DNA from 3 places in the Bartonella saheliensis genome. Region 2 is predicted to be linked to each of the others. Evidence: predicted binding sites of a transcription regulator. Region 2 holds the regulator's gene; each other region holds the start of a gene.
What was found. The regulator LexA, encoded in region 2, represses DNA repair genes until DNA is damaged. The targets are predictions, from matches to a motif close to TGTTCNNNNTGTGTTCNG.

Region 1 (3,200 bases), on a different contig from region 2:
CATCCTTTGTTGGCCACGCTTGCATAATTGGTTTTATGTCTCCAAACAACACCCCTTGGCAATTCTAGGAAAATACAGCCTGCCCGTCTTTGTAACCGGAACTGTTTTTGCTATGTTTGCACAAATTTTAAAAACAGTGATGACGGCAACGTTTTTTTCCGATAGTCTCTTGATTATAAGTGGCATTGCTCTGCAGTTTGGAGTCGCCTATTATTGGGAAAAACGTCGAGCGCTTCAACGGTTTTCTTCTGGGAAACTTATCCGTTTGTAACGCTGTCTTATAGCGCGTTAACCTTAGAATAAGAAGCGCGTTGCGTAAAAGTTTTAAAAGAGGTAGTCAGTTTAAAAAAATGCATTCTCAACAGCAACGAAAGAAACTTTTTTATTCTCTTTTCGTTGAGGAGTATAATTCTTGTGCTGATATGTGGAGTATAAAAGCGTGAGTGCACATAAACGTCCCTATGATGAACCCATTATCATGATTGAGCATGATGCTTTTGAAAATGCTTTTAATCGTCTCTATGAAGAGACCATGAAGCTCATTGAAGAAACAGCAACTTATATTGACACCGAAGGTAAATTAGCAGCACGTTCTCTTTCAACAGAGATTTCTGCGATGTATGCCAAAGAAGCTATGTATTTAAGTACACGACTTATGCAGATTGCTTCTCAACTCCTCCTTCTTCGTGCAGAACGTGAAGGAGAAATGTCACCAGAACAAATACAAAAAGAAATTGCTAAAGTATCGCTTCATACACCAACATTGCAATCGGAAACGACTCATTGGCACGTATTGCCAGAAATTTTCCGGGACTTTGTGGCCCGTTCTCTTCGGCTGGAGGCACGTATGCAATATATGCGCATTGGCAAAGAAGATGGTTCTGTCGATGTTGTGGAAGAGGATAATCCGGTGGGCAAACAAATCGAATTGTTGAAGAGCGCATTTGGGCGCTCTTAAAAAATTGTCACACAGTGCTTTTTTATTTTGCATTCTCTTTGCCCTCTCAAGGGGTGTGTTGAGCAATTTTTTGCTCCATTTTCTGTGTTGCTGTGTTTGTTTTCTTTCTCCTCACAATCTCTTTTAAAGTGCGGGAAAATATCTATAGGCTGGAGACCATTTTAGAGAGGGTAGATATTGATAGGGTAGGTGTCTTTACTTTGATCAAAGGCGTGTGCATGCAATGCGAAGCCTATATGCATTCTCTGTGCATTGGCAAAGAAGATGGTTTTGTCGATGTTGTGGAAGAGGATAATCCGGTGGCAAACAAATCGAATTGCTGAAGAGCGCATTTGGGCGCTCTTAAAAAATTGCCACACAGTGCTTTTTTATTTTGCATTCTCTTTGCCCTCTCAAGGGATGTGTTGAGTAACTGCTTTTTTTAAGTGTTCGTCTTTGTTGCCTTTGTTTTCTTTGTTGGGTAATCTTTGTGCAAATGTGTGAAAAGTGTATAGACTGAAAATTATGGCAGAGACGATTCGTATTATAGGTATTGATCCAGGATTACGGCGGACAGGGTGGGGCGTTATCGATCTCTCTGGCAATCGCTTTCAATTCATTGCAGCAGGGACCGTTTCTTCTGATGTACGCTGTGACCTTGCCTCCAGACTCTGCCAGCTCCACAAAGGGCTCTCAGAGATTGTACATCAATTTATGCCCCATGAAGCTGCCGTGGAGCATGTGTTTGTTAACAAAGATGCTACGGCAACTTTAAAACTTGGTCAAGCGCGTGCTGTTGCTTTGCTTGTTCCAGCGCAGGCAAATCTTCCCGTTTTTGAATATGCTCCAAATAAAGTCAAAAAGTCGGTTATTGGGGTTGGGCATGGTGATAAAGAACAAATTCATATGATGGTAAAAGTTTTGTTGCCACGGGCTGAGTTTGATAGCAGTGATGCGGCGGATGCCCTTGCTCTTGCTCTGTGCCATAGCATGCATCGTACTAGCATTTCTGATCGTGCAAGGGTGATGGCATGATGGGTCAGAGCCATTTTCAACGCATCTTTGTTGATCATGTTGGGCTGGTTGCGTTGTTTATACGTGCTGAATTTGGTAGCAGTGATAGGGGAGGCGCCTTTGTTCTGTGCTTGAGCGGGCATCGTCCTAGCGTTTCTGATCGTGCAAGGGTGATGGCATGATGGGTCAGAGCCATTTTCAACGCATCTTTGTTGATCATGTTGGGCTGGTTGCGTTGTTTACACGTGCTGAATTTGGTAGCAGTGATAGGGGAGGCGCCTTTGTTCTGTGCTTGAGCGTGCATCGTACTAGCATTTCTGATCGTGCAAGGGTGATGGTATGATGGGTCAGAGCCATTTTCAACGCATCTTTGTTGATCATGCTAGGATGGTTGTGTTGTTTATACGTGCTGAATTTGGTAGCAATGATGGGGGAGATGCCCTTGCGCTTTGCCGGCATTTGTCTCATAAGAGTGCCAATATATTTTATCATGCAAAGGTTGTGATATGATTGGAGATTATAAGAGGATCGAGTTTACAGCATGATTGGCAAATTAAAAGGTACCCTTGAACATATCTTTGATGATCATATCCTTGTGGATGTTCATGGGGTGGGTTATGTTGTTTTTGTCTCAAATCGGCTGCGTTCTTCTTTATCAGCTGTGGGTGAGAGTGTAAGTCTTTTTATTGAAACACATGTGCGTGAAGAGGCTATTCGCCTGTTTGGTTTTGCGACAAGAGTAGAACAAGAGTGGTTTTGCATGCTGCAAAATGTACCAGGTGTAGGAGCTAAGGTGGCTTTGGCAATTTTGGGCACTTTATCACCAGATGAATTGGCACAAGCAATTGCTCTAAACGATGTGGGAATGATCAGTCGTGCTCCAGGTGTTGGTAAAAAAGTCAGTGAAAGAATTGTGCGCGAACTGAAAAGCAAAGCTCTTCCCTTCAATGAAAATGTTCTTCGTAGTCCTGCACTCTCTCATTTGGAGGAGACAAATCAACCAACAAATGAGGCACTTTCTGCTTTGCTTAAGCTTGGTTTTGAACGTGAGCAAGCTGCACGGGCTCTTGCTTTAGCGATAAAGGCTCTTGAGGGGGAAACTGTTTCCTCTGCACTGCTTATTCGCCATAGTCTCAAATTGCTTTCTCCTCCTACTTGAGTACAAGGTAACAATGCATAAAGATGAAGATCAACGCCTTTTGGGGGCTACTCCGCTGCAAAACGATCCAGATCGTTCTTTGAGACCACA
Region 2 (3,200 bases):
CTTCATATGACGCAAAACAGTCGGTGATGCATGCTGAAAAGGTATATCCAGATAAGGAAGAATTTTTTTTGCCGCCATAAGTTCAATAACTTCATCCACATGGGGATAAGGATAAACGTAATGCATACGCACCCAAATGCCCATATCACCTAATTCGCGACAAAGATCAAAGAATTTGGTTTTGATTGTACGATCTTTCCAAGAATTTTCGAGATATTTAAGATCAATACCATAAGCACTCGTATCTTGTGAAATAACCAAGAGTTCCTTTACACCTGCTTGTACAAGTTTTTCAGCTTCACGAAGAACATCACTGATAGGACGTGAAGTAAGATCACCACGCAGTGTAGGGATGATACAAAAACTACACCTGTTAGAGCATCCTTCAGAAATCTTTAAGTAGGCGTAATGGCGAGGTGTTAAACGAATACCTTGGGGAGGAACTAAATCAAGAAAAGGATCATGAACAGGGGGAATTGCTGTATGAACAGCTTGTATAACACTTTCATAAGCTTGTGGTCCTGTAATGGCCAATACATTAGGGTATTCTTGGCGAATAACCTCAGGATCAGCACCAAGGCACCCTGTTACAATAACTTTTCCATTTTTTTTAAGAGCTTCATCAATATTGGCTAATGATTCTTTTCTGGCAGAGTCAAGAAAACCGCAGGTATTCACAATAACGACATCAGCTCCTTGATGTTGACGCGAAATTTCATATCCTTCAGAACGGAGACTTGTAATAATTCGCTCAGAATCTACAAGTGCTTTTGGGCATCCGAGAGAGACAAAACTAATACGAGGTGCTACCATGATAATCCTATAATTACTATGAACGATTGCGTTTTGCTTTTATTGACTTAAAAAGTAAGAAATATTCTTTATTTTTATAGATAACAATCTGTTACAAATTTATTTAATTTTTTTCTAGATTATTTTGTGTATGCTTACAATTTTATTTTATTACACTGTCAAATACTGTTTTGAGAGCGATGATATAAGACAGACTCCTTCAAAGCATTAAAGCTCTTTTAGAGTGCGTGATGAATATTTTAAAGCTTACTTGTCGAGCCTTAAGAAAATGAAATCCAATCGATAAAGAATTTAGATTATTTATAGACAGAATTAAGCGCATCCTTTAGCTGTAGGAAGAAAGTTAACTGCGTATGGCACAGTATCGAAAAATACTCAGTAGTTTTTTACTATATTTTATTGCGATATCCACTCCATATATAGGTTTATTTTTAATATTTGCGAATAAGCCCGGTAAGTTTACCTTGTATTTCTACACGTTCGGATTTGTATGTACGTACTTCGTAGTGAGGATTGGCGGCTTCTAATGCAATAGAGGTTCCTTTGCGTCGATAACGTTTTAATGTTGCTTCTTTTTTATCAATGAATGCGACAATAATTTCACCTGATATTGCTGTATTTTGGCGTTTCACAATAATCGTATCTTTATCAAGGATACCAGCCTCCACCATAGAATTATCTTTAACTTCTAATGCATAGTGTTCACCTGTATTAACCATATCGTGTGGAAGAGAAAGTGTACTTGTTTGTTGCAGTATAGCAGAGGCGGGCACACTCGCAGAAATACGTCCCATAATGGGGATTGTGATATTTTTTTTTTCTTCTTCCTCAAAATTCTCAAAAGTAGCTAAGTTTTTTGATATATTTCTTTTATTTTTTTCTATCATACTGGGAGAAATCTTACGTGCTAAAGAAAGGCTAAATGTTATTTTCTCAGGGAGTCGAATCACCTCTACTGCACGAGCACGATTGGGTAAACGACGTATAAAACCTCGTTGTTCTAAGGCTATAATGAGCTTATGAATGCCAGACTTTGAAGAAAGTTCTAAAGCATTTTTCATTTCTTCAAAAGAAGGGGGAACACCTGTTTCTTTTACATGATTGTGAATAAACAAGAGGAGCTCATATTGTTTACATGTCAGCATTCAATGTTCCAATCAAAAGAATAAAAAAGATCACAGTAAAAAATACGTGTATATATAATAATTCTAATTTTTTTCGCTAAATAAAAATTATTTTCTTTAATTTTTGATCTTATAAGTGAAGTTAATTAGGAAACATGTTTATTTATAGACATATTTAATATATGATAAGTATGAAGTTTACTTTAATAAAGTTATTATAATATTATTTATATATTATAAAACTATACTAATATTAAGCGATATATAAAAAATATTTTATAGCTCCGACTGAATTATTCAATACCTAATTTTTATGATCAATGTTATTCTTCTATTTTATAGATCTACGTTTTTTATAATTTTCTCATATAAAAAGTTAAATAAAATACATTCTTTTAATAGCGTAACGGATCACTTTATGTATATTTAGAATCATTTTGTATATTGTCTGTGTTTTTTTATTATTTAGTCAAATTATCTACAACCACAATAATGAGCATAATTTAGAGTCATGTCAGATATTTTCAATGAGACTAAATTTTTTTGTTTCACATCTGCTTATATTCTATAAAATAGCTGGCTTTCGTTATAGAATCATCATGCCTGAATGAAAACCACTTCTTCAAAATTCCATTGTTGCTCATTCGCATATTTATTAAAAAAAGATATCTTTCAATGTGCTCACTTTCTTCAAAATGATCTTGTAAATAACATAAAATCTATTGGGCAACGCTATCTTCACATCTCAAAAGTTTACACTACCATATTATTTTTCCACCCCTCATATTATGATAATTTCTGCTTATTGAAAGAAAATACAAAAGGCATTTTTATTGTTAGATTATTTTTGTATTGAGATTTCAAAAAGAAGATCAAAGAGCAACTCTACAATGACGAAGAAAGGAAAAAAACGAAAAATTATTGATAACTAGAAAAAATAATAATATTTTTTTCCAAAAAGTGTTGACCAAATGAAAAGTCAACCGTATGTTCCCTTCACTTTCTACAAACTAGATAGTCTGCAAACTAAATAGCTTGTGTGAGAGCGCGTAGCTCAGCTGGTAGAGCAACTGACTTTTAATCAGTAGGTCCAGGGTTCGAATCCCTGCGCGCTCACCAAATTTATATGATATGGATAAGCTATACAGAAGTTTGAGAATCTTTATTACTTTGGTTCTTTTTAGTTTTTTGTCTGCGCTAATCTTTTTTGGAATTTTTTTATTGATTCTATAGCCAATCCTTTTCTATCAGCTGTTTTGCCAT
Region 3 (3,200 bases), on a different contig from region 2:
GGATCATTACGTGGAACAAGGGAGCTAGAAGAAAGAACTTTATGCCCATTACGATGAAAATAATCCAAAAATGTTGACCGGATATTATTAACACTATTCATATCTACACCTGCAGAATACAGCACCAAACCATAAAAGAAAAATCCCCATCGTTAAATATCCTCTTTGCCACGCATGGAGTTAATTTAATCAAAGAATGGAATATTTATTAAAAAAATTGAGAAAAAAAGACTGTATATTTAAAACTCAAACAAATAAAAATAGAAAAACCTGAAATAAAGCACTTAATACTCAAATAAATAGAACATCAAATTGCTTCATCACTTTCTGTCACATCTGCTCCTGCATTTTCTAACAATTCAATGGCAATCAAACCAGCATTTTGACGCAAAGCTGTTTCAATTTCTGCAGCAATTTCCGGATGCTGGCGCAAAAACTGCTTCGCATTTTCACGTCCCTGCCCTAAACGTTGAGAATTATAAGAAAACCACGAGCCAGATTTTTCCACAATACCAACTTTAACTCCCAAATCAATCAACTCACCTAATTTGGAAATCCCCTCACCATAAATAATATCAAATTCAACCTGTTTGAAGGGAGGAGCCAACTTATTCTTCACCACTTTAACACGGGTCTGATTACCAACGATCATATCCCGATCTTTAATGGAGCCAATGCGGCGAATATCCAAACGAACAGAAGCATAAAACTTTAAAGCATTCCCACCTGTTGTTGTTTCAGGAGAACCAAACATCACACCAATTTTCATGCGAATTTGATTAATAAAGATCACCATACAGTTAGAGCGGAAAATTGAAGCCGTAAGTTTCCGTAAAGCTTTACTCATCAAGCGCGCTTGCAATCCAGGTAAAGCATCACCCATTTCACCATCAATCTCTGCACGCGGTGTTAAAGCTGCCACAGAGTCAACAACAAGCACATCCACAGCACCAGAACGCACCAACGTTTCTGTAATTTCTAATGCCTGCTCACCAGTATCCGGCTGAGAAATAAACAGGTTTTCTAAATCAACACCAAGCTTTCGCGCATAAATGGGATCAAGGGCGTGCTCGGCATCAATAAAAGCACAAATTCCACCAATTTTCTGTGCTTCAGCAATAGCATGAAGAGCCAATGTTGTCTTTCCAGAACTTTCTGGTCCATAAATCTCAACAATCCGCCCTTTTGGTAATCCACCAACACCCAAAGCAATATCCAAGGACAACGAACCTGTTGGAATTGTTTCAATTTCAACAACTTGCTCCTTTTGCCCAAGACGCATAATGGAGCCTTTACCGAAAGAACGTTCAATTTGAGCGAGAGCAGCATCGAGAGCTTTTGTTTTATCCACGATTATATCCTTGACGATTCATAATGATCTAATACTTAAACTGTACATTGTACTTTTAATTTAACTAAAGCTTTAAGTTTAGATTTTCACAGACTATTTTCATCCTTACCCTTACGTTATGTCTATAACACATCACGACCTGCAAAATAAAGAAATGGTATTCCCTATCTTATGACACAACATAGAATCCAAATAAAATAATATTTCTACACGCGAGCAAGTTAACACATTTATCTCTCTCTAGAAAAGAAACAATTTAAATTTCAACACAATGTTTGATCTTTCTGCCTACTCCTTGGTTTTCTAAGAAACAAACTCTCCCCTTAATCATAAAAATACCTCATCAATCAAGACCACACCCATTGCATCAAAAAACAAAACACTTTTATGTTGCATATCACTTACTTGTTTTAAAAAAGCATCTTTCAACGCTCGTTACACCCATTTTAGGACAGCACTCGTGAAATGGTATAAATCCATTGAGCAACAACCTCTTTATGCTCAGTACCATGATCATTAACACCACCACCAAACTTTTCCCGCCCCCAATGTTGCGGTAACTCTCAACACTTGAGACTCTTCATAAAAGTCATTTTTAGTTTTTTCTTATACAGTTTTTATCACACGTTAATCCAGCATGTAACATACAAGCAAATGGTTGTGATTGATGAGATTTAAAATGAAAGAACATACAGTATCTAGAAGTCCTCATTCAACCTACAAAACAGCGGATAATCAATATGTTACTCAATTAAAAAGTAGCTTTAAGAGTTGAATGACATATTTCTTAATTTGAATCCATAAAAAGATATGTCTTTTGAAGGGATCAAAAAAGCTGCACTACGAGCAATGCAATAAATATTTAAAATAAAACTAAATTGTTCATACAATGACACGAGGGATAAAAACAAATCCAAGTTCAATAAAAAACGTGTTTTAATTCAAATTTTATGATTGATTTTTACGTTTTTTGCGCAATTGTTTCCACCATTCAAGACGTTTCACAATTTCACGCTCAAATCCACGCTCAACTGGTTTATAATAACTCTGGCGCCCAAGTTTTTCAGGAAAATATTCTTGTCCAGAGAAAGCATCTGGTTCATCATGGTCATAACAATACCCCTCTCCATACCCTTCTTCCTTCATTAATTTTGTCGGTGCATTAAGGATATGTTTAGGAGGTGGTAGAGAACCATTTTTTTGTGCACAACGCAATGCAGCTTTATATGCGAGATATGTTGCGTTTGACTTTGGGGCCGTTGCAACATAAAGACATGCCTGTGCCAAAGCCAATTCCCCTTCTGGTGATCCTAAATAATCATAAGCATCTTTTGCCGCATTACAAATGACAAGAGCTTGAGGATCCGCCAAACCAACATCTTCAATAGCCATACGAACCAATCTTCGCCCAATATAGAGAGGATCTTCGCCAGCATCCAACATACGTGCTAAGTAATAAAGTGCCGCATCAGGATCAGAGCCACGAACAGATTTATGCAACGCTGAAATGAGATTATAGTGGCCATCTCGTCCTTTATCATAAATGGGTGCACGACGCTGAATAACTTTTTGCAACGCACCAGCATCAAGAATCTCTTCCGCGCGCACAACAGACCAAACTTCCTCTGCTAATGTTAATGCTACCCGTGCATCACCATCAGACATCCCTATCAAAACATCTCTGGCTCCCTCATCCAAAGGAAGAGGCTTCCCTACCACCTTTTCAGCACGCTTCAAAAGCATGCCTAAACTTTCATGATCATGAGAAAGAAATGTTAAAACCCGCGCACGCGAAAGAAGAGCAGCATTAAGTTCAAAAGAAGGATTTTCAGTTGTTGCACCGATAAGG

Region 1: the regulator LexA is predicted to act here: its motif matches at 1,395-1,412, upstream of ruvC (crossover junction endodeoxyribonuclease RuvC).
Region 3: the regulator LexA is predicted to act here: its motif matches at 1,475-1,492, upstream of recA (recombinase RecA).

The regions. Positions count from the first base shown of each region.
Region 1 covers NZ_LR607195.1:32,841-36,040, reverse strand. The annotation lists gene FS875_RS00185 (OpgC family protein) at 1-271, shown strand, start outside; gene FS875_RS00180 (DUF1465 family protein) at 440-958, shown strand; gene ruvC (crossover junction endodeoxyribonuclease RuvC) at 1,463-1,972, shown strand; gene FS875_RS10070 (hypothetical protein) at 1,969-2,133, shown strand; gene FS875_RS10065 (hypothetical protein) at 2,130-2,294, shown strand; gene FS875_RS10060 (YjeF N-terminal domain-containing protein) at 2,291-2,461, shown strand; gene ruvA (Holliday junction branch migration protein RuvA) at 2,493-3,110, shown strand; gene ruvB (Holliday junction branch migration DNA helicase RuvB) at 3,124-3,200, shown strand, end outside.
Region 2 covers NZ_LR607224.1:930-4,129, forward strand. The annotation lists gene rimO (30S ribosomal protein S12 methylthiotransferase RimO) at 1-813, opposite strand, end outside; gene lexA (transcriptional repressor LexA) at 1,245-1,958, opposite strand; tRNA gene FS875_RS07685 (tRNA-Lys) at 2,981-3,056, shown strand.
Region 3 covers NZ_LR607213.1:9,835-13,034, forward strand. The annotation lists gene alaS (alanine--tRNA ligase) at 1-101, opposite strand, end outside; gene recA (recombinase RecA) at 308-1,351, opposite strand; gene FS875_RS06365 (replication-associated recombination protein A) at 2,300-3,200, opposite strand, start outside.